2 regions of the Dehalobacter sp. DCM genome follow, and region 1 is predicted to be linked to the other one. Evidence: riboswitches for the same ligand, from Rfam matches in the RefSeq annotation. Region 1 holds a riboswitch; the other holds the start of a gene.
The links. Region 1 has a riboswitch for cyclic di-GMP ahead of LPY66_RS19270 (hypothetical protein). Riboswitches for the same ligand answer to the same signal wherever they lie in the genome.

Region 1 (12,557 bases):
GGCAATATCCACCGCTTTTTCTATTCTTTCTTTAAGGACTCATCCAAGCTTAAAGTTGTCTATATATTAGGTGACTTGCGTAACGCAACTTTCGGTTTTCTCAAAGCACAAATTATCTTAAGCTTTATTACTTACTTTATCAGCTTCTTTGGTATGCTGATCCTCGGGGTAAAATATGCTGCCATCATGGCCTTTATCATCATCATCGTCGATATCCTTCCGATCCTCGGAACCGGGTCTGTTTTGGTTCCCTGGGCACTAATCGCATTATTTATGGATAATTACTTCCTGGCAGCCGGCCTGATCGTGCTTTACATTATCATCATTGTGGTTCGGCGATCAATCGAACCGAAGATCCTTGGTGAACGTATCGGTCTGGGCGCACTGGCTACCTTGATCAGTATATGGATTGGTTTCAAGGTCATGGGACTTTTGGGTGTATTCCTTTTCCCGCTAGCGTGTATCTTTTACAAAGCGCTGGTTAAAGTCGGCGTGATCAAGATGAACTTTAAGATATAGCTATTTGCCCTTGATTTTATTCGCCAGGTCATCCGCCAGGGAGTACATCACCGGGATCAGAACGAGGGTCACCAGTGTGGAAAATATCAGTCCAAAGACAACAACAATGGCCATCGGTGTCTGAAATTCGGAACCTTCACCGATACCTAAGGAAAGCGGCAGCATGGCCAAAACCGTGGTTAAGGTCGTCATGACAATCGGTCTTAACCGGATCGGTCCCGCTTTAATAATCGCCGTATGGACATCTTCATGGTAAATCTTGCGCCGGGTATTGACATAGTCCACTAGAACGATGGCATTGGAGACGACGATCCCCGAGAGCATGATGATACCGATAATCGACATGACGCTTAGGGGCTTGCCGGTAATGAAAAGACCCAAGAAGGCCCCGGCGAAACCTAACGGCATGGAGAACATAATCACAAACGGATAAATGAGGGACTCAAACTGGGAGGCCATGACCATATAGACCAATACCACCGCTAATCCCAGTGCCAAGAAGAGGTTGCTGAAGGCGTCGGTCATTTCTTTTTGCTGCCCGCCTAACTCGAAGGAATAATTATTGGGCAGATGATAATCTCGCAAGGCGTTTTGGATATCCTGGGATACGCTTCCCACATCCCTGCCGCTGATCTGCCCGGAAATCGTCAGTGTGCGCACCTGGTTATCTCTGTTGATACGTACGGGGCCGCGGGTCACCGTAATATCAGCGACCTCTCCCAACGTGACCGTATATCCCAGATTGGTGCTGATGGGAATCTGCTCAAGGGCCTGTAAATTCCGGCTGAAGGTTTCATCCCCTTTGATTTTGACATCGATCTGCGTCCCCTGATATTTATACTGTGTCGCGGTAACACCTGAAATGGTGGATTTTACAGCGGCAGCAATCGTTCCCGCATTCAGCCCATATTGGCTGGCTGCCTGCCGGTCCACTTGAATTGCCACTTCGGGGATGCCGTCTTCATAACTGGATTTCACTTCCCGCGTACCGGGAATTTTTTTGATTGCCGTTAAAAAATCATCGCTGATTCGTTTCAGTTCGTCCAGGTCATCTCCTTTGATGGTAATGCTGATCGGGTCACCGGCGCTCATCATGGACTGAGCCGCGGTGACACTGATCTTGGCTCCCGGCACATCGACGAGCCGATTCCTTATCTCGTCAGATATCTCGGTTACGCCGCGCTTCCTCTCGGCAAGGGGCAGCAGTTTGACGGTAAAGGAGCCGACATTGCCGTTCCCGCCGGAGAAGCTCATCTGGCCGCCGGACCCCGCATCCATAAAGATCGTATCAATTTCGGGGATATCCGCAATTTTGTCTTCGATCTGGGTCATGATCGCGACGGTATCCTGAACTTTCGCCCCATCCGGCAGTTTCACACTAACCGAAACCATCCCCTCATCCGTGGTCGGAAAAAACTCCGCCCCGACAGCCGCCACAGAGGCCAGCGATACCACGAAAATCAAACTGGTAATGACCAGAACCCGTTTACGATGCGTCAAAGACCATTCCAGCAGCCGCTTGTAAGAACGCAGCAAGGCCTCATACCCCGCATCAAATTGATCATGTGCTTTATTCAGGAAAGCCGGTGTCCGGAATAAACCTTTGTTTATCCTTTCATCCGAAGGCATTTTTTCAGATAATGTGCTTTCCGATGTATCTCGGGTTTCTTCATACATTAAACTATTGCCCTGCGGGCCCTTCTTCCTGTCCACTTTTAACAGCTTGGAAGCCAGCATCGGAACCACAGTCATGGACACGATCAGGGAAGCCCCCAACGAAAAAGCGATGGTCATGGCAAACTGCCTGAATATCGTCGAGACCAACCCTTGGACAAAAACGATGGGCAAAAATACCGCGACGGTGGTCAGCGTCGACGCCATAACCGCGACAATGACTTCGGAAGATCCCTTCACTGCGGCATCGACGCGGGAATAGCCATTCTGCCTGAACCGGTATATATTTTCGAGAACAACGACAGAATCATCCACCAGACGCCCGATACCGAGCATCAGTCCACCTAGGGTCATCAAGTTCAAGGTAATATTGGAGAAATAGAGCAGACAGAACGTGGCGATAATCGAAATCGGGATGGACGATGCAATAATGAGTGTCGAACGCACATTCCGCAAAAAGATATACAGGACAAGGACCGCCAGCAATGCCCCGACGACGCCATGCTCAGCCACCGAATACAGCGAAGCCTTGATATACGCGGCATTATCCTGAACAACGGTGATGGTGACCCCTTTCAGTTCGTCCTGAATCCCAGCGATTTCGGCCTGAGCCGCTTCAGATACCTGTACCGTATTGGCATCCGAACGTTTCTGGATGGAAATATTGATGCCCGGATTGCCGTTGGCTTTGGCTATCGTTGTTTGTTGATCCTGTTTCAGTTCAATATCGGCAATATCCCGGAGCTGTATGGTTGAACCGGTGGGCAACGGGATTAGCAGCTGTTCAATTTCCGCCACAGACTTAAATTCCCCGCTTGTTTTTATGGTCAGTTGCTGACTGCCCTTCTTAACCGTTCCTCCCGGCAGATTGATATTTTCCGCAGCCAGGATTCCCTGAAGGTAGGATAAACTGATGCCATAACCCGACAGTTTTTCATGATTGGTACGAATCTCAATAATATCCTTTGCCCCGCCGCTCACGGAAACAGACGCAACCCCTTCTGCTCTTTCCAGCCTGGGCTGAACCGTATCCTCAGCTAAGGTCTGCAGTTCGGACATGGACATGGTGGCTGACGAAAGCGAAAGCGTAAGTACCGGTGTGGAATTCATATTGAGTTTCAGGACCATGGGGTTGCTGACCCCATCCGGGAAGTAATCTTTAATCAAATCGGTTTTTTCACGGATATCCAAGGCGACCTGGTCCATATCGACACCGTAATTGAACTCCAGGATAACCAGGGAGCTTCCCTCCGAGGAAATCGAGCTCATGTTCTTCAGATTCTGTGTCGTCGATACGGCCTGCTCGATGGGCTTGGTAACAATGTTCTCAATTTCCTGCGGTCCGGCCCCATTATAGGAGGTACTGACAATGGCATACGGTAATTCCATTTCTGGCAGCAGATCCAGCGGGATGCGTGTAAACGAAACAAAGCCAAGGATAATCACGATAAAAACAAGCATCAGAACGGTAACGGGACGTTTTACCGATGTTTCAGATAATTTCACTTTTGGGAGCCCTCCTCTGTTGAGGTAACATCCTTCCCGTCCATGGTGACAACCTTAATTTCCGAGCCATCCTGGACAAAGCTTTGCCCGGTGACAATAATAACGTCTCCCTCGGATAAGCCGCTGATGATCTCCGTTTCGGTGCCGCTCTCCAGTCCGGTTGTCACTGCTTTCTCCGCTGCGGTTTGTCCGTTGACGATATAGACAACATTTTTGCCGCCGTGGAAAATGACGGCATCGGTGGGTACGGCCAAGACATTATCTTTACTGGCAATACTTAACGACACATTGGCGAACATCCCCGGTTTAATCACACCCGACGCATTATCGATATAGGTCTTCAATGTGTATTTCCCCTGGGCATTGGCGGCAGGGCTCAAGCTGTCGATGATACCAGTCACTTTCAGTGAAGCGGATGGAACATCGATCGCGACCTTCTGGCCCCGGGTGACCTGATTGATCTCATTTTGCGTTATGCTGACGGTAACAATAGCCCGTGCATAATCCACTATCTTTGCCGGGGGCATGGCACTGGTGACGGTTGCCCCGATTTTCACATCAAGCGCACTGAGAATTCCGTCCATGGGTGCTTTAACATCCATATCCGCCAGCGCTTTCTGCGCCGATTCGTAGGACGCCGTAGCTTGGGCAAACTGTCCCTTATACGTCTGCAGTGTAGCGTCGGATGCCATTAGTGCAGCCTGGTCCAGCTCGGCTTGACTCACTGCGCCCAGTTCAAACAACGCTTGCATATGCTCATAATTTTTCTTGGCTGTTTCATAGTTCTTTAAATTGGTTTCATATCCGGCTTTGGCGATCTGGTAGACCGCCGCCGCCTGGTTATAGCTTGTCATCAAATCGGTTTTATCCAGGCTGAACAGGACCTGTCCTTTCTTGACGGTATCCCCGGCCTTGACATAAATGGCAGTGACTTTCGCCGGTGTTGTGACGACCACAGCGGCTTCCTTATCCGCCTCGATCTTTCCGCTGAGAGTGATGGAAGCCGAAATATTATGTTTTTCCAAGGTCATTGTTTCTACCGGAACATAGCTTTGTCGGTTTGCCTCAGCGGCCTGTTTCTCCGCCGCGCTTTTTACCGATCCGTAAATCCTGAGACCAACAAACAACACGATGATAACCGCAATGATTGTCAGAATAAATTTCCTGGATTTCAATTTGTCTTTAAACGCCACTTTCAGAACCATTTTTCTCCCCCGATTGCCTGCATATTTCTGCCGACATAAAAAATTTATCTCTACTATAGGCACTTTATTACCTATGTTACCTTTATTTTTTCATCGGGTCAATCATTAACATTTTAAATCAAACCGGCAAGAAATGACAAGCAGCCGGCTTACCTGTGGTAAGCCGGCTGCCCATGTTATAGGAGCTTAGAAGCTGGTGTGTCAATGATTCCGTATTTTAATATATTACTTATTGTTGCCCTTGCCGTTACCCGCTCCGTGTTTAGGGGTGTCTGGCGCCGGCCTCTTCTGCGGTTGTATCTTTATTAGGAACAAGAACCGAAGTATCCCCTGTGGGCTCGGTTGTCTCGGATTGCGTCACCGCGGGATCCCCGGAAATGGTCTCTGCAAAAATAGAACCCGGCGCCACAAACAACATTAACAGGACACATAGGATCGGAACGAGAATCATTTTGGCTTGCATTTCTTTCTCTCCCCTTTCGCATAATCGCCGCTTCAGCCAATCAGGCTTGCGGCAGTGAGCCGTCAGGGTAGCCGCTCTGTCCCATGCAGGGACAGCGACCAATAAAAAATACCTGTTTCCCGATTACAGAAACAGGTATTTGATCATCACAAAATTAATCATGATAACTACCCAGTTCGGCAACCCGGCTGTCATAATCTTTCGATCTTAGACCCGTGGCTTTGCGTCTCCGCCTTTCGACGAATTTGCCTTTTTCGTTGTGATGCCATTATTATAATACAGCTATGGACAATAATCAACCATTGATATGACTTAAACCATTTTTCAGCTATTTTAGGAGAAATAGGACTTTGGTCACAATGACAGAGTATCGGCGCTCGTCGGTTCTGAATAGGCGCTGAAGCTGCTGCCATTATAGGCTCGGATCTTATAGAAGTACGTCTTTCCTGCTTCCAGACCCGTATTCGTATATTCCAAACCGACCGATGCCGCAATCACGCTATACGGTCCGTCAGCCTGATCGGCACGGTATATCGAGTAGGAATCCGCGTCCCTGACCGTATTCCATGTCAGCTTGATCTCATTGCTGCTCAAGGCCGACGCGGTTAAATTTGACGGGATCCCCACCGATGCCGTTTGGGCAAAAACACTATCCGACAAGTCACTCATTCCGGCACTACCTGATGCCTGAATCTTGTAATAATAGGTTTTTTCCGCAAAAAGTCCGGTATCAAGATAACTCGTGGTAAGAACCACCTTGATTCGGGCATAGGTTCCTGTCTCGGAAACCGCCCGGTAAATCGCATAGGATTCGGCATCGGGGACGGGGGCCCAGCTCAGATTGATATCTTTGGAATTGATGGCAACCGCCATTGGATTCGCCGGCTTAGTCAAAGCATAGCTTTGGGCCGACAAGCTGTTTAATACATCGGACGGTATGACCTCGATACCGCCAAAAGCCGTGATCGATGTCACTTCCCGGTCCTGAATGAAAGTCAAAAGCGGGGCTGGAGCCGGATTACCGGTCAAAAAGACCGGTGCCGACGTCATTGCCGCTAAAGCAGAGCCGCTGAGCGCATCCGGGTAATTCTCCCCGGTCGCGGTATAACAGTGAGTAAAATTCAGACTGTCGGCATAATGCTGAATGACAGCTAAGTTGGTATCGTAGCGATTATCCCCATCCAGGCGCGTTGGTGCAGGCAGCGTGTCAAGAACTGTGTCGCTGATCACGCCTGTCCCTCCGACAACCATCACAGAAGCCGCCTTGTCTTTCAGATAAGCCAGGATATTGGGATCAATGCTATCTTTGCCTGTCAGCAGAATCGGATAACCCTTCAATGCGGCTATAGGAGCAATGGACAACGCGTCCGGAAAATTACTTCCGGTGGCCACCACAGCCTTGTCGAAAGTCCCCAGCTGCATCGCTACAAACAGAGAGGTTTCAAAACGGTTGCTGCCCGCAATTCGCGTCACGGTGATCCCACTGTCTTCGATGGTCTGTTCCACGGCAGTGGAGATAACATCCGGCCCCCCGACGATAAATACTTCCTTCACACCGAGGGCAGCAAAAACAGCGCGGGTGCTGTCATTCAGCTTATCCTTGGAGGTCAGCAGGATCGGCGCGTCATATTTGCCGGCCAAGGGTGAACCGCAGAGCGCATCCGGAAAGTTATCTCCGCTGGCCAGTACCGCATAATCCGATACCTTCCAGCCATGCAGCGCTATTTCCGCAGCGGTTGCATAGCGGTCCGTTCCGGCCAAACGATATGTATTCTCTGCATCCCCGGGGACGCTGACCGGATTCGGTGTGATTTCTCCCCAAGCATCAGCAGGTAATCCCCCCAGCAACAACAAACAAAAAATGGTGATGCCGGCTGATAAACGAACCATCCATTTCTTCATCGCTATCTCTTCCTCTTTCATTCTGCCGTTCTGATTACTTTTTTTTTAAATAAAAATGCAATCCATGCTCCGCTTGTCGCCGGAACTGTGGCACGCAGACCTAATTTGAAGTAAATGTTGGAGATAATCTTTTGTGTAGTTATTTCAAATACGTTGTACTAGTAAACTAGGCTTACGCCATGCCTTATAGCGCCGGCGATATGTATCCCTATACCCCGATAAATATCTCCACGTAGATATACCCGTACTTCGGACTGGACACGATGCCGATCCCGATCTCATCATAGGTTGTGTTCAGGATATTGGCGCGGTGTCCTTCGGAATGCATAAACGCGGTATGGGCGCTGTCCACCGAACTGTTTCCGGCCAGATTCTCTCCGGCAGAGCGATACGTAACACCATACTTTTTGAGCATATCAAAGGGCGTCCCATAGGTCGGTGACGTATGGGAAAAGTAATTATTACTCACCATATCGTTGGCTTTAAGTAAGGCCAGTTCCACCAGCTTGGCATTGATCTTCAACGGCGCGAGGCCCAGTTTTTCCCGTTCCCCATTAACCAGCGCCAACATGCGCTGTTGGGCCGAACTGAGAGAGACTTTCGTACTTGCCGGTGGTGGTGTTGCTGGGGTTGGGGTCGTCGATCCTGAAGTTGCTGGCGGTTCCTCATTTCCCGAAGTCACATCCGCCGTGGGTGTCTTGGGTTGGGTCGTTGTCGGCTGTTTGGCGGGTGTCGATTCTGGTGCTGTTGCTGAGGGCTGCGAAGCCGTCTGATTGGATGGTTTCACCGTGGTTTTCTTTGTTATTGAATCAGAAGATTTACTTTGAGTTTGGGACGGTGCCTGAGAGTCTGCAGACGGCTGACTTTGAGACGGCGCCGAAGGAACGTTTTCAGGTGTATTGGCTGACGCCTGCTCCGTCTGGGTATCGGTTGAGCCGAATAAGCCCGCGATGTGCTTAACTACCCCATCAGAAGACGGAATAAACGTGAAAAAGACGAAGGCAAACAGGACAATGGTAATCGTTAATGTGCCAATTAATTTCTTCATCGTTTCTTATATCCTCCTTCGTACATACCATCTTGAGAAATAAATAATTTAATGCCAAAAATCTAATCTCAACTTTAATCCAGAATAAATCTAATCAAATAGATAAGGATTTTACTTATATTCGCAAAATTTTTCTTATTAAATTTATAAACAAACAAGAATTATGTATTTGAATTAATATCATTTTCAAAATGACTTCTGATAATGACCTTTTATAACAACTTTAATAATGAATTCAAATATTAAACTTGAAATAAAGTCTTCAAGCAATGAACTTAAAATAATTATCATAATTGTACAGACCTATTCTATTATACAACGAATATAGTTAATTTTAAATGCCATTTTTGCCCATTACGTTGTACATTCCTGCATTACGCTTTCCATTCTATATTTGTTGTACGATAAAAATAGGGCCATTGCCTACGAATTTTTCAGTTGGCAACGGCCCTTTGTCTTATTGACAGCGGAAACCCCTTATAACGTCATCAAATTCTTGATTTGCTTCTCCAGACTGGTGCTGACAGCTGAGCTGTTGCCAACAATGCTGGCACTGGCAATATAGCCACGATTGTACGTCAGGAAATACTGCAGGGATGTGGGCAGGTAATTTTGCGGGACAGCAACGATGATCGCTCCTTTTTTGGCGGCAAGCGCCGCGGCCAGAAGAGCATCACCCCGTGGTTTGCTGGAAGTAATGTCTTTGCTCGAAGTTAGTGCCGAGCAGAAGTAGATGTGTGATTCATCCGTAAAAAGGTTCCTCAGAATGGCCCATTCGGTGGCGTAACGGTCAGATCCGCCCAGGCGCTCCACCACATAACTCGTGGTGAGAGTTGTTCCCACAGCGGTTCCGATTACACTCTCCCCGCCCAGAAGGATAACTTTGGCAGGATCAAGCCGGGATAGCTGTGCTTGGGTTACCGCCGGAATCTTGTCCTTGTCTGTCAATAAGATCGGGCAGCCGCTCGCGGCGGCAAAGGAACTGGCGGCCAAAGCATCCGGTTCACCCTGTCCATAGGCGAGATAGACCGTATCGGCACTACTGAAATAAGCCGCGATCTTGGCGGAGGTGGCGTAACGGTTTTCTCCGCTGATTCGCTCCACCGTATAGCCCGCGCCTTGCAGGGCTGTTTCAATTCTCTGTGAGATAGCGCCATATCCGCCGATAATAAGCACTTTTGTTGCTCCCAATGCGGATATTTCAGCCGAAATACGGCTGTCCAGCTGAGATGACGGATTCATTAAAATCGGGGCGTCATAGAGTCTCGACAAGGGAACTGCCGTCAGGGCATCAGCCATGCTGTCATCCCGGGTGAGGATAACGGTGGAGGCGGACGTCCAGCCCTCTTCGGCAACGCTAATGGCGAGCTCCAGATTACTGCCAGCCGATCCCCCGATCCGCGCATCCTGGGTATAGGATGCCCCCACCGCCAGTGTCCCTATCTCATAGTCAGCATAGAGAAAGCGAATGGTACCTTCCTTCGTCGGTGTGATGGAAAACGAATAGTAGCCTGTATAGGATGTGGTACAGCTCAGGGTACTGTCAATACCGGCATCACTGGCGTCAATCGTAATTGTTTTGCGGGAAAGGGCAATCCCGCTTGTATTATATAAATAACCGCTGATCACGGATTTTTTAAATTTGGCTGCTTCACCGCTGATCGTCAGTGATGGCTTATAAACAGTAATTCCGCCTGAGGCAGTGTTATTGCTGCTGTCATGAAGATAGAGATAATAGGTTCCGGGGGTATCCACCACAACATTGTTAACAGAATAACTTCCGTTGCTGCCGGTAACAGAATAATATTTGACACGGCTATAGGCATCCACCGTGTAAGCGGACACACTGCCGGTAAATGCCGCACCGCTTTGATCGTATAACAGGAGCTCGATGTTGGTCGTTTCTCCAACTAAGACAAGTACGTCCTCGGTTGATTGAAAAACCATTGAGCCCAGACCTGTCGTGGCAGCACTTGCTTTTCCGTTGATTGCCAAGACCATGGTGACGACCATCAGCAGTACCACTGCGTTGCGTACAATCGCATAGTCGAATATGCTTTGTTTCTTATTAGGCGTTTTCCATTGTTTCATATTTATTTACCTGCTCCTCTCCGGTTTACAATTGGACCATTTCTCATCGTGCTTATTCATATCTGAGAGCCTCGATCGGATTCAGTGAGGCGGCCTTTTTCGCCGGAAAGACACCAAATACGATCCCAATCAAGGCGGAGAAGGTAAACGCCATGATCACGGAAGAAAGAGAGACCTTGGTGGTCATACTGGCAATCTTTGCAATGATCAGCGAACCTCCCCACCCCATGATGATTCCGATGATGCCGCCCATGACGCTTAAGATTACCGCTTCAATCAGAAATTGAATCAGGATATCCGATTCCTGTGCTCCGATTGCTTTCCGTATCCCTATTTCCCGGGTGCGCTCCGTAACGGAAACAAGCATGATGTTCATGATTCCTATCCCGCCAACCACCAGAGAAATTGCCGCGATGCCGCCGAGGAGCATGGATAAGGTTTTAGTGACCGATTCCATCGTTTCCAGCACTTCTTCCTGATTGGCTACGGAGAAATCATCCTCATCGTCTGCACTCAAATTATGGGCTGACCGCAGCAGTGTCGTGATTTCATTTTGGGCATCCGTCATTTTCTCCGCAGAAACCGCCTGAACAAAGATCTGTCTGACAGAGTTACTGCCGGTCAGCCGAAGCTGCGCTGTGGTGATGGGCATCAATATCATGTCGTCGTTATTGGAAAACCCGGAAGATCCTTCACTCTCGGTAATGCCAATCACCTGGAATGGAATGTTATTAATTTTGATACTCTTGCCGATCATGCTGTAGTCTAATGTCCCCAACAGATTCTCTACCACCGAAGGGCCGAGGACGACGACCCGTTTATACGCCGACATTTCTTGTTCAGTAAAAAACCTTCCGGCACTTAAAGACGTGCTGCGGACATCGAGATAGGCGTCCGTCGTGCCATAAATCGTTGTTTGTGTATTTCCGCTGCCATAAACAACCTGGGAATTGGTCGAGGCTACAGGCGCAACTGCTTTGATACACGTCCCCTCTGCCAGCAGTTCAGCGTCACTTATGGTCAAGGTGTTGGCACTGCCCATCCCGCCGCGCACTCCCCCGGAATTCGACTGCCCGGCGGTAATGGTCAGCAGGTTGGAGCCTAGTCCCTGGATCTGAGAGGTCACGGAGGCGGAAGCCCCGTTTCCGATCGCCACCATGGCGATAACGGCACCAACCCCGATAATGATCCCCAGCATCGTCAGCATCGACCGCACTTTATTTACTCGTATCGCTCTTAGCGCTATTCGGATACTTTCAAACAAGTTCATCTGAGGTCCTCCTTCGCCATTTCCTTCCGGTTGGCTGAAGCCAGCTTCGGATTGATAACGGCTTCATCCCTTTCGATCCGGCCATCCTTGAAGCGAACGATTCTGCGGGTATATTCGGCAATATCCGGTTCATGGGTGACGATGATAATCGTATTTCCTTTCTTATGCAGCTCCTGAAAGATAGCCATGACTTCCTCACTGGAGCGGCTGTCCAAATTACCCGTCGGTTCGTCAGCTAGAATGACCGATGGGTTTGTTACCAGGGCCCTGGCTATAGCCACCCGCTGCTGCTGCCCGCCGGAAAGCTCCTGGGGTTTGTGATGAATCCTGTCCCCTAATCCCACTGACTTTAACGCCTCAATCGATCGAAGCTGGCGCTCATCTTTGCCCACCCCCGCATAAATCAAAGGCAGTTCGACATTCTCCAAAGCAGAGGTTCGGGCCAGAAGGTTAAAACCCTGAAAAATAAACCCCAGCTTTTTATTGCGTATCGTGGCCAGTTCCCGCGTCGATGCATGGGAGACATCGATGCCATCGAGGAAATATTCTCCTGCGGTGGGCATATCCAAACACCCCAATACATTCATGGTGGTGGACTTACCGGAACCGGACGGGCCCATGATGGAGACGAACTCACCTTGGGATACATGCAGGTCAATGCCCCCGAGAGCAATAACCCGGACTTCCCCCGTTTGATAGATTTTTTTAATCCCTTTAAGTGTAATCACTGTCTGTGACCCTGCCTCTCCGTTTCATCTTATTGTCCCGGACCTCCGGAAGGCATGCCGCCAGACGGCGGGCCGCCTGTTCCGCCTCCCGTCAGGCTGCGCAGGCTGTTATTATTGGAATTGGTATTTCTCGAAGACGAACCGCTCGTGG
Region 2 (12,557 bases), 1.3 Mb from region 1:
TATTTCGTTCAAGACAACATTGAATTCATCGATAAGCAAACCGTTCATTTTCTCGTTGATCTTTGCTAAAGCAGCATCAAACCCCAATCCGGCTTCAACCGATACAGCCAGAAGATCCATAACGTCAGGAAGCTGGTTGGTTATTTCTTCTTGACGCCGATTAATCCGCATTCGAATATACAGTATTGGCAGCATATAGCCGATAATTAAGGTCGTCGCGATAATCAGAAAAGCATACTCCGGTTTAGCTGATGCGAATAAAACACCGATCAACGAGATGAAAAAGAGTCCACCGAGCAAAATGATGCGACGAGCGTTGTAATCATTGATATTCCAAGTCAAACCGGCCAGTTTTAAATTCTTCTCCGTTTTTTGATACTTGCTGCTGTTTTCATTCCTCTTGCTCGACTTGCGTTTCGGCAGCAGGTTAGAAATTAACTTCGTCAGTGCTGTAAAAAAGGGCAGGATAACCCTTTGGACAAAAGGCTTTTCCAATTCCTCATCGATTTGAACTTTGCCTTTCCCTTTAATGGCCTTGATTCTTCTGGACTTGTGATCGGACATCCTGGCCCATTTGTAGAATAGGATCAGGGTAAGGACAAAAACCAATGCCGATAGGCTAATCACAAAAAACTGCATGTTTTATTCTCCTGACTATATTCGATAACACTAATACTTAATGTTGACGATTTTCCGGATGAATAGAAACCCGATTGTCTCAAGAAGCGCTGCTACCGAAATAAGAATAATGCCCGCTGTGGAATCAAAAAAGGCATGCACAAAGGAGGGATTGATCAACATAAACATCAGCAGCATGGCGATAGGCAGAAATCCGACAATTAAGCCCGAAGTCCTGCCGGTCGCGGTCATTACTTTGATTTCACTTTTGATCCGAAATCTTTCTTTGATGGTGGTTGAAAGATTCGTAAGCACTTCCGACAAATTGCCCCCAATCTGCCGCTGAATCGAAATTGCAGAGACGATGATCATAAAGTTCTTGCTATTAAGCCGATCCGCCATGCTAAACAGTGCTTTTTCCAGATTGCTTCCCAGGCTGATCTCCCTGAGAACCCGTCCGAATTCTTTGGATATCGGTTCAGGCATTTCATTGGCAATACTCATCATTGATTGCTGTAAGGTTAGTCCTGTTTTAAGGCTTGTACACATGACTGCTATCGCTTCCACCAGCTGTTTTTCAAATAAATCGACGCGTTTTTGCTTTTTGCGATGCAACAACAATGGCGGCAGAGCAAAACCGATAACCAGAATAGCCATAACCACAATGGCATTGCGTGTGATGAGATAAAATATCAGTGGAATCCCGATCGAGGCAAATGCCCAGATAGCTAAATATTCTGAAGAGCGCATTAACACGCCCGCAGAGGATAATTCATTTTCCAGGTTCGTCAGCAGCTTGCCCAAGCGTCCCGCTTCTTTATCTTTCTCTTTTAATTTATTCTTTCGCTTCAGCTTGGCTTGTTTAATAATTTGTCTTTCGTCTGGACCGGTGATGGACATGACTCGTTTGAAACGCGCTTTAATAAGCAGTTTATCTTTATAACCTACTTGCAGAATGATCATGATGATCAGAAACAGTTCCATCATGATGAGTATCGTCAAAATGACCTTTTCCATCGTCTTTCACCTCGGATATCAGTCGGTTACAAACCAGTCTGGATTGATCATGATCCCACTGTTATTGATCTTTTCCACACACAGCGGCCTGACGCCGGTACTGACAAACTTTCCTCTGATCTTGCCATGACTGTCAAATTCACCGGACATTTCATATTTAAAGATATCCTGCATGATGATCGTGTCACCTTCCATGCCGCTGACTTCCGTAATGTTGATAATTTTACGTGTCCCGTCCCGCATCCGGGACTGCTGGACTATGATATCGATTGCCGAAGATACTTGTTCCCGAATTGCTCTGAGGGGCAGATCCATTCCCGACATTAATACCATGGTTTCGATCCTGGACAGAGAGTCTCTTGGGGAATTGGCGTGAATCGTAGTAAGAGAGCCGTCGTGACCCGTATTCATTGCTTGCAGCATGTCCAATGTTTCTGATGAACGAACCTCACCGACAATGATCCTGTCCGGGCGCATACGCAAGGCGTTGACAACGAGGTCACGGATGGTTATTTGCCCTTTGTTTTCCAGGTTAGCCGGCCGGCTTTCCAGCGTGATCACATGTTCCTGCAGCAGCCGCAGCTCGGCAGCATCCTCAATCGTAACGATCCTCTCAGTGTCCGGAATAAAACTGGATAAGACATTCAATAACGTGGTTTTACCGCTTCCTGTCCCTCCGGATACGATAATATTCAGTTTGCCTTTGACACAGGCATCCAGGAAGGCCACCATTTTTTTTGATAAAGAACCAAAATCCAAGAGCTGTTCCACCCGAATCGGTGTCTTGGAGAATTTACGTATCGTAATCACCGGACCAATTAACGATAAGGGCGGAATAATGGCATTGACACGGGAGCCGTCATCAAGCCGGGCATCAACCATGGGGCTGGACTCATCGATGTGTCTGCCCACGGAGGATACGATTCGGTCAATAATATTCATCACATGGTCATTATCCCGGAATACAATACCCGAAAGCTGGATTTTTCCGTCTTTTTCAATATATACTCGCTTGGGTCCATTGACCATGATTTCTGTAATCGTATTGTCTTTGACTAAGGCCTCCAACGGTCCGTAACCAACGATATCGTCAAGGATCTCTTCGCCGAGCTTACTGCGCTGGGAAATATTTATGTCTTCCGCTTCAATGTTGATCAGACCATCGATAATCTTGCGAATGTCCTCGGCTATTTCACGGCTGGGTGCATTCATCTGCTTTTTATTGATTTCGTCGATGGCTGCCTGGTGGATCTTTAACTTCAAATCTAAGTAAGCATCCAGGTTGCGAGCGGCTCTTTTTATTTCCTCATGTTCGTCGCCTTTTTGTTGGGTCCCCTTCTGCCTTTCAATTTTATCCAGAAGTCCCATACCGTTTCACCTGCCCATACGGTTATAAATATGTTGTTGCAACGTATTATCTGTTGCTGGGATTTATGCTCTGAGCGACAACGCTGGCCAGCCTCACCAGTTCTTTAGCCATGGGTGACCGAGGAGCATCAAGTACTGCCGGGACACCTTTGTTCTGGCTTTCCAACGCTGTTTTGTAATCAAAAGGTATTTGTCCTTTAATGGGCATATCAATGATCTTCTGAATATTTTTTACGGTAATAATACTATTGGTAAACTTATTAACAATCACTTCAATTTTATCGGTCTGTTGGAGCGATCCTAATATATTCAGGCTTGTTTTTGTATTGCGCACCGTTGAGATATCGATGCCCGTGATCTGCAGTACCAAATTCGCATTTTCAATGGCGGCCAGTGAAATATCATTTAATAGCGGTGGTGTATCGACAATAACAAAATCATAATACGGCCGCATGGTATTAATGATTGTTTCAATATTCTTCGGTGAAACGTATTCAGCATATTCAGGACTGTTCGGTGCACATAACACGTTGACGCCTGAATGGTGCAAAACGGTAAATCGCCTGATCGCATCAATATCGGCGGTATCCTGTCCCTGAGATAATTCGGCGATTGTATTCTTTGTTTCAATGTCAAAATACACATTGACATCGCCAAATTGCAAGTCCGCATCGATGACAGCAACTTTACTGCCCATCTGCGCTAAAGAGACTGCGAGATTGACTGCAATCGTGGTTTTCCCGATACCACCCTTAGCTCCAAACACAGTAATGACTTTGGATTGTAGGTTGACCGCCGCTGTATGCTTGCTTTTTTGCAGCCGAAGCTTTTCAATGGAGAATTCTGTCTTGATGTTTTCAACGAGCGTATCCCCATCGATCGGCATTGGCAGTACCCGGCGTACACCGGCGAGCATCGCGCGCTCCACGATACTGTTGTCGGTGTTGTCACACAGAAGGATGACACTGCAGCCGGGAAGTTCAACATAGACCTGCTCGGCAAGCTTAACGGAGCTGTCATATTCACTGCCGCACTGGACAAGAACGACATGGGGATTCAAGCTGTATACTTTCTCCAGGGCGCCATCCTCAAGCTTGGTATAGCCCATGATGGCGACATCCTCATGCCGCAGAAGATTTTTCAGTTCAAATAGTTTACTGCCATCGACCCCAATAAGCATAACCTTAATTTTTTCCATCTGCTACTTCCTTCCCAGGAAAGGATTTCAGTCGTGATAACATTTATTACTCTTTGTAATAGTACACTATATCCGGCGGATTAACGATGGTCTTATCCGCGGCTGAACGCAGAACCAGCTGGTAGTCTCCTTTGGTTATACCATAGTTGACCTTTAAAACATCCTTAGCTGGAACAGCTAAGGTAACCGCGGTGTATAGCTGAGACCCATCTTCAGGGGATTGCTTGAGTCCGATTTCTAAGACCTCCAGATTTTCTGCGACCATCGTGGCCGTTGTGACGGTTTCGTTCTTACTCTGTATTCTTAAATCAATAGTCATGATAAGATCAACGCGATCCCCTTTAACAAGAAATCCGGATACGCCGTCAATATCATCCGTTCGGATGGAGAGGGCCCGATATCCTTCTTTGACAGCATAGGCAAGCTCTACGTCACGATCTGCCTCACCCACCAGCTTCGACGTCAATAGTTGCTCCTGGGATTCTACCGTTACTTTCGTGACCCGCCCGACAATACTGTTTCCGTCCTTTACCGCCAGCGGATTAACGGCTTCCGTGGGCATATTCTTTACTTCGACCATCTCGGGTGTGATCTTTGTCCGTTCCGGGATCTGGACTTTGGCGACGACGACCGGTGTTGTCCCTCCCAAGGCATTCTTCTCCACCTTCTTTTCCAAATTAGAAAGAAATAAGAAGCCCGCCATTCCGGTTATGACGGCCAGTAATAGTGCTAAGATAATAAGCTTTTTCACACCAATCCTCGCCTTTCCATTATTCTACAAGCATTAAGGTCTGCAGCCAGTTAAAATCGGACTCGGTGACATCGCCTCCGCTGGCTGTGCCCGTACTGAGCGATTTTACATAGATCCCAACGATCGCATCAGAGGATTTTTCTTCCTCGGTACGCGGTTGCAGGAGAAAAGCAGCAAAACCATCCACGCGTATCGTTTTTTTATCCACAACGGTGTAAACCGGTATTTTCAATATACTCGGGCAGCCATATACATAATTCTCCGGTGTACAAGCTGGATAATGAGGGCAGGCATGCGCTTCATAAATTTCATTGCTGATACCCACTTTGGCCCCAAACCCCTTAAATAATATATCGTTAACTTTTACAACCCCGGTATAGCCCAATGGTCCTAAATCCCGACTATAGTCCACACCCTGGCCGCCTTTTCCGTCATAATCCAAAATGCTGTAAAACGGTCCGATGCCTCCGCCGGCGCTGTTCTTCAATACGGCTTTTTGTATACCGTCAGTTAATTGTTTCTGAACAATTTGCTGGAACTCTACTTTTTCCACGCCTAAGGGAGTCAAACCTGTGGTTTGCTCAATGGCGGACATCTTGACCATGGCCTTTTTGGTGAAGTCTAAAGAATCAACGCCAAAAATACGGGCAAAGGACGTATCCACACTGCCTTGGGTTTGGATTTGTATATTGGTGTAATAGTCAAAAACCGCACCCCCCAAAGTGACATCGCTTGCAGATAATGTATCACACCCATTGATGCTGGCATATTGCGCGGCTTTTTCTTTTATCGCATTAATAGCATAATAATCATCGACTCGAACCGGGAGCTGTCTCCCGGCTGAATATGCCGCAGCATCAATCGCTTTCTGCATTTTCCCCATGCTTAAATAGGCTGTACCCATATCTAGCGACAGGGCTGCCATTCCTAAAATGGCGACCATGGCAAAAGCGACGATAACAGCCACGACACCCTTTTCATTTTTCACTGCTATGGATAGGTATCGTTTTAACAGAATTTTAAATTGTTTGGTTTTATATGTAATAGTGATGTTTCTCAATGATTATTCCACCTTCATCGTACATGAAGAATCGAGATGAATTGTATCGCCTTGGACAAATACTCCTACAATCGGTGTCAATATGCTGACGTCGCTGGAAGTCAATACGGTGACATTGCCTTCCCTCGGATAAGTCGTATTGGAAAAGGTTACCGTAACCACAAGTGATCCGGAGATAAAAGACGGCGTCAATGCCTTCGTATAGTTCTGGATATTGGTTACTGCATTGGGTTCTATGGCATGAACAATCGCATACCGCGCGCCTTCTCTGGCACTGTGATCGACTGCGTTCTGGTTCATCATGATCCAGCCGAAGTCAATAATCCCCCCCAGAATAAGCAGAAGTATCGGAAGGATGAGTGCAAACTCTGCCACAGCCTGCCCCTTATTCCCTTTTATTTTTTTTAACAATTGTTTCAGCAATGGGATCATTCCTTCCGGATCAAGCATTTGCTGCAATCACAGCCTTCGTAATCCTTCGAAAACCGCAATACAGCCAAATAGTGCTTTAGCTGCACCCCGAGTTCATAAGATCAACAGAGCGCAGCTAAAACAAGGTGTTTCACCACAGATCAAATTCAATTTAAGCCAATTTAGGGATTACAATTTGTTGCTGACATTATTAAACAGGTTGGCAATCTTCGGTCCGAGGATAACTAACGCGACAACGACAACGATAGCAATCAGTCCGATGATAAGTCCATACTCGACCATACCTTGTCCGTCTTCCTCTTTAAAGAATCTTTTCGCGATTTGTTTCATTTGGGTTCTCCTCCTTTATTAAAACAAAATAATTATTTAAGATCATTGGTTTGGATTTATACCTGTACGATTAGAGCGTAAATAGGGTAATGAAGCTAAAGAGATTCTGTCCTAATGCCAAATTATAGATCATAACCGCCAGAGCGCCTGCTGCCATGAAAGGACCCAGCGCCAATCTTGTTTTCAAGCCCCCTTTACGGGTTGCGATTAGATAAAGCGTAAACAGGATAAGCAGGGCAACCATGATAATAACTGATAGCAGAACGCCATGGACACCTAATATATACCCGACCACTGCAGAGAATTTGAGATCACCAAAGCCAGCGCTTTTGCCAACAAGGAAAGGAAGCATAAAGACGAAGAATCCGGTTGCGAGTCCAAATATCGCTGGAAGAATACTGTTGATTTGTCCCTCAGCAATAAGTACGCCGGTATGAATAATTAGAAGGGACAAGAGCAACTCATTGGGAATCTTCTTGATCGAAATGTCTATGGCGGATATAATAATGACCACCGAGATGACCAGTGCACATTCGATGGCTCTTGCGCTAAGGCCATCTAAAAGGTACACAGCAAGCCAGCTTAATCCATTGAGCAGCGCCCAGACCATGCTGCGGAGAGGTGTTCCCGTAAATTTTGGGGTTTCGATTTCCTTCACTCTTCTCTTCACGAGAAGAACTGTGATCTTCTCCATGAGTAAGCCGGCGAGTATACCGGAAATCAGAATAATGAATGCATTCATTGTATAACCCTCTTCGTGTTCAAATCGACATACCTTTTCAGCCTATACAAAAAGCCCTCTTTAGGGGGTTACCTAAAGAGGGCATATATACTGATGTCCTACACTTTCGGCAACCCGGCGACCATAACCCGAAGGTTTTAGGCCCGTAGCTTTGCGTCCTTGCCTTTCGACAAGTTTGCTATTATCGATTTGTGAGGTCATTATAATACATTATTTCAGCTTTGTAAATATTCTTTTTAAAAAATTTTGCAATTATTTGAAAAATTTTATAGGACCTGTCGTAATTCCGTACTTAACGTGTTATCTATTGAACCCAAGCCTGACAGATCTTTACTCCCTAATTCAGAAGCAATAATTTAATAATAAGTGAGCAATAGCCTTGCAAATGCAAGGTTTTTTTAATATATTTTTAGTCAAATTAAATCATATTTATATGGCGTAATGTAACGTATTGTGATATAATTAAGTATATAGTCTAAGTGAACGCGAGGTGTTTTCATGTATTTAAAAAAAGCATTTCACTCTAAGACAGGCAGAACCTATTTGTCAGCTGCCACAAACTTTTATGATCCTGTAAGAAAACAATCGCGAACGCGAACCATTGAATCGTTTGGTTACGTGGATGTCCTTGAAAAAATATATCCCGATCCAATTGAACACTTCACTTCAGTCGTTGAAAAAATGGATGCTGAGGAGAAGCTATCTAAATCCATCGATCAGATTAAGATTAACAGGGCTGCTACTCTAACTATTGGTAATATGAACAGAAAGTATTTCGGCTATGCTGCATTAAGTAAGATATATCACGATCTTGAACTCCATACTTTTTTTGTTAACAGGGCGCGGAATCTGAATATTGAATATATCCTGAACAATGTTGTTAAGTTATTGATCTTTGAACGCCTTAGAGATCCGGCTTCAAAGAAAAAAGCCTTCGAGAACAAAGACCGGTACTTTGAAAATATGGATTTCTCGCTGGATAATGTGTACGGAGCATTAAGTATCATTGCCAAGTACCGAGATGACTTACAGGTCCATCTCCATAACAAGGTTAAAGCTCTCTGCGGCAGAACGACAGAGTTGGTATACTACGATGTAACCAATTACTATTTCGAGATCGACGAACAAGACGACATGAAGAAGAAAGGTGTCTCTAAAGAACATCGCCCTGATCCAATCATTCAGATGGGTTTATTTATGGATACGATGGGTATCCCAATCTCCTACAAGCTTTTCCCGGGAAACACCAATGACTGCGAAACGGTGCGTCCCATGCTGGCTGAGCTGAAAAGAGAGTATGACATAGGTCGTGTTATTATTGTCGCCGATAAGGGAAACAACACAGCAAAGAACATTAACTACCACGTCATGCGCGGCGACGGGTATGTGTACAGCCAGACCGTTCGAGGGGCTCATAAGGAACTGAAAGACTATGTCTTTGATGAGGACGGCTATACTTGGATCGGCGATGACTACAAGATTAAATCACGAATCTATCCCAGAGAGATCAGTGTCGTCGGAAACGACAATAAACCGGTGAAAAAACGCATTGATGAAAAGCAGATCATTTTTTATTCAAGAGACTATGATCGACGTGCCAAAGCTGAAAGAGAACCGGCTTTACTTAAAGCGATGGAGCTTGTAAGAGACCCTGGTAAGTACAATAGGGCCACTTCCTACGGTGCTGCCAAATACGTTAAAAATCTTGAATACGATAAAGAAACCGGCGAGATCATTACCGCAAACAAACGACCGGTATTTGATGAGGCAAAACTTCGGGAAGAAGAAAAATTTGATGGGTACTATGCCATCGTTACCAGTGAACTGGATAAGTCTGATACGGAAATCATCGAAATCTACCGTGGGCTTTGGCGGATTGAAGAATCTTTTAAAATCACGAAGAGCGACCTAAAAACCAGACCGATTTACCTTTCCAAGCAAGACCGCATAGAATCGCACTTCCTTATTTGTTTTATGGCTCTGGCCATCATTCGGATTCTTCAGCACCAATTTGATGGAAAGTATTCGGCAACGCACATTCTTGATAGCTTACGAAAAATAGAATGTACGCGAGTAGACAAAAACCTATACATCTTTGATCATGTTGATGAGATATCTTTAGCATTGAAAGATGTCTTGGGCGTTGATTTTTCAAAAGAGTTCCTCACGCTAAAAGAGATAAAAAATATTTTAGCTGATACTAAAAAGAGCTAAATTACACCATGAGAATTTGATAAAACAAAAACAGCGCTATCCTTTATATACCAAGGGTTTGCGCTGTTATTTTATCTAATTTGCTTCGGAATTCAGGTTATAATACATTATTTCAGCTTTGTAAATATTCTTTTTAAAAAATTTTGCAATTATTTGAAAAATTTTATAGGACCTGTCGTAATTCCGTACTTAACGTGTTATCTATTGAACCCAAGCCTGACAGATCTTTACTCCCTCAGCAGCATTAGTGGTAAAGGCGTCGGCACCAATCTGTTTACAAGCTTCTTGTGTTACCGGGTTACCACCGATGATGATTTTGACACTGTCACGTACTCCGGCTGTAGTTAAATCCTCGACAGTCTTTTTCATGGAGTCTAACGCTAAAGTCAATACACCGCTCATACCCACCACATCGGGTCGTACTTCTTTTACTTTTTGAACAAATGCACTGGGACTCTGGTCAATTCCCAGATCAATGACTTCGAATCCGGCAGCTTCGCACATGCTCCTGAAGATATTCTTCCCTATATCGTGCAGGTCACCTTCTACTGTTCCGACAACGATTTTTCCTACCTTAGCTGTGTTTCCCCCGCCGATCACAGGCTTGAGAATCTCAATAGATTGGGTAAGAAGTTCGCCAGCAAAAATAAGGTCACCAACAAAGTATTCGCCACTTTCGAATAAGTCACCGACTTTAGCCATTCCCAGTTGACAAGCCGCAACAACTGCCTGACCTTCTTCTGGCGAAGGATGTGAAGCAACAAAATTGTTCAGCATATTCATAAGGGCGTCTTCATCAAGGTCACCAACGGCATCCGTTAATATCTTTAAATCTATCATCTGTGCCTCCATACTCAAATGTATTGCCAATAAGTTCCTTTGTTTAATATAGGACTGTTTATATTAAACAAACAAGTTTCTTGCCCGTGACAAAAGTTTAGCAAAAATATTTTAACTTTTCAATCGATTATCCCAGAAGATATATTTGCTAAAAATTTTATTGTACAAACACATAAATGTCAAATGCTATATTTTGTATTATTAAGCTCTTATGATAAAATAAGAAAAAAGAAATATCATAATGAGGTGTTTTTAATGGATAGTGTAAAAATTATCGAAATTAAACAAAGCATTTTTGAAAACAATGATATGGAGGCAGATAAACTTAGAGACGAGCTGAAGAAGAACAAAACCTTTTTGCTTAATCTTATGTCCTCTCCTGGTTCAGGTAAAACCAGCTCTGTTCTGCGCATCATTGAAAAATTAAAAAATGAAATGAACATTGGGGTCATGGAAGCTGATATTGATTCCGCTGTGGATGCCGAAAAAGTTGCCAAGACTGGAATTAAGGCAATTCAGCTTCATACCGGCGGTATGTGTCACCTTGACGCCTATATGACAAAACAGGGAATTGACAACCTTGGAATTGACGATCTGGATTTTGTCATTCTGGAAAACGTTGGAAATCTTGTTTGTCCCGCTGAATTTGATACCGGTGCGTCCAAAAAAGCCATGATCCTCAGCGTGCCCGAGGGCGACGATAAACCCCTGAAATATCCCTTGATTTTCCAGACTGTCGATATCATGATCATCAATAAAATAGATTGCTTGGATTATTTTGACTTTGACCTTGCTGCTGTTAGGGAACGCGCAACCCGATTAAACCCCGATATTATTATTTTTGAAGTTTCTGCAAAGACCGGTCAGGGCTTTGATGAATTAGCCGGCTGGATACGCAAGGAAGTATCCGCCTGGAATAATTAAACAGAGTACATTACTATAAGGTATACTTCGTTAAGGGATATTAACTTATGAAAGAAAACGACTTAATCTTCACAGATCATAGTCGTTTTTTTGTTATTGAGGGTATCAATTTTCATAATCAGTACTATATAACTTCTATAATCCACCTCAAGTGCAGTATTAAAACTCCTACCTTTGCTATAACCAACAAGCCCAGACCATATTTTATCCAACGTATGTGGTTTCGGAATCTGTAAATCATTAATAGCAAGACACCGACAAACATGACTACGGTAACGGAAGCTAGTGTTGTATTAACGCTAAAAATCCATTTAATGATTGGATTGGCTTCCGCGATGATTCCTTTAGTCATTCCCACTGCGGTAAACAAAGTATCTGCTATGGTCATTAAAAAAATTAAAATGTATGGTAATTTGTTCATAAAACGTCATCCTTGAAGGCTGTAAATGGGCAGATCAAATCACTCCTTAATAGATTCACCAGATTTAAACTTACTAAAACATCCAAAATAGTTACTTATTGCTCTATTGTAGCGATCCACCTCTTTACAGTTACTCTATATTCATTAATATGCTCGCTCGAATTTGTCTTATTAAAGGTATTTACTTCCTGACACAAAAAAAAGCCCTATGGCTTTTTTGACTTTTCCTGTGTTTTTGTTATTTCTGACTTCCACTATTGTAAAGCAACGTTTGGCTTTCTTTTGGTGTTAGATTAAACGTTCAACGCTTCATGACACGTCTTAGGGGTATGAACAGTATCGAAAAACCCACCTTAATAAAGAAAGTGGTTCTTAATATAAGACATCATCTATCCATTCATATAGTTCAGGTAGTAAGTTCTTTCCAGCAACCAGGCTATCGTGGATATTTTTCCACAAACCATCAATTGTTTCAGTCTCCGGGATCATCATCAGTGGTATGCGTTCGCCAAAGGCCGTTTCATACAGCCTATTCAGCTCACGAAACCTTTGATCTGCTGCGCTGATCATCTAATTCCCCCTTGTCTTCTCATACTCCTTTGTTGCAGTTGGAAAATATGGCTGCTGCTTATCCAGATTGCT

Region 2: another riboswitch for cyclic di-GMP. It lies ahead of LPY66_RS04260 (prepilin peptidase); the one in region 1 lies ahead of LPY66_RS19270 (hypothetical protein).

The regions. Positions count from the first base shown of each region.
Region 1 covers NZ_CP092282.1:4,113,115-4,125,671, forward strand. The annotation lists gene ytvI (sporulation integral membrane protein YtvI) at 1-519, shown strand, start outside; gene LPY66_RS19260 (efflux RND transporter permease subunit) at 520-3,699, opposite strand; gene LPY66_RS19265 (efflux RND transporter periplasmic adaptor subunit) at 3,696-4,904, opposite strand; gene LPY66_RS19270 (hypothetical protein) at 5,167-5,367, opposite strand; cyclic di-GMP riboswitch class I at 5,543-5,627, opposite strand; gene LPY66_RS19275 (cell wall-binding repeat-containing protein) at 5,722-7,269, opposite strand; gene LPY66_RS19280 (CAP domain-containing protein) at 7,478-8,317, opposite strand; gene LPY66_RS19285 (cell wall-binding repeat-containing protein) at 8,795-10,408, opposite strand; gene LPY66_RS19290 (ABC transporter permease) at 10,461-11,678, opposite strand; gene LPY66_RS19295 (ABC transporter ATP-binding protein) at 11,675-12,406, opposite strand; gene LPY66_RS19300 (HlyD family efflux transporter periplasmic adaptor subunit) at 12,436-12,557, opposite strand, start outside.
Region 2 covers NZ_CP092282.1:871,423-883,979, reverse strand. The annotation lists gene LPY66_RS04300 (type II secretion system F family protein) at 1-639, opposite strand, end outside; gene LPY66_RS04295 (type II secretion system F family protein) at 670-1,635, opposite strand; gene LPY66_RS04290 (CpaF family protein) at 1,654-3,003, opposite strand; gene LPY66_RS04285 (AAA family ATPase) at 3,050-4,201, opposite strand; gene cpaB (Flp pilus assembly protein CpaB) at 4,248-4,952, opposite strand; gene LPY66_RS04275 (TadE/TadG family type IV pilus assembly protein) at 4,972-6,012, opposite strand; gene LPY66_RS04270 (TadE/TadG family type IV pilus assembly protein) at 6,016-6,462, opposite strand; gene LPY66_RS04265 (Flp family type IVb pilin) at 6,613-6,774, opposite strand; gene LPY66_RS04260 (prepilin peptidase) at 6,845-7,516, opposite strand; cyclic di-GMP riboswitch class I at 7,622-7,706, opposite strand; gene LPY66_RS04255 (IS1634 family transposase) at 8,015-9,730, shown strand; gene LPY66_RS04250 (cobalamin B12-binding domain-containing protein) at 9,932-10,570, opposite strand; gene hypB (hydrogenase nickel incorporation protein HypB) at 10,826-11,494, shown strand; gene LPY66_RS04240 (DUF5658 family protein) at 11,619-11,915, opposite strand; gene LPY66_RS04235 (hypothetical protein) at 12,288-12,485, opposite strand.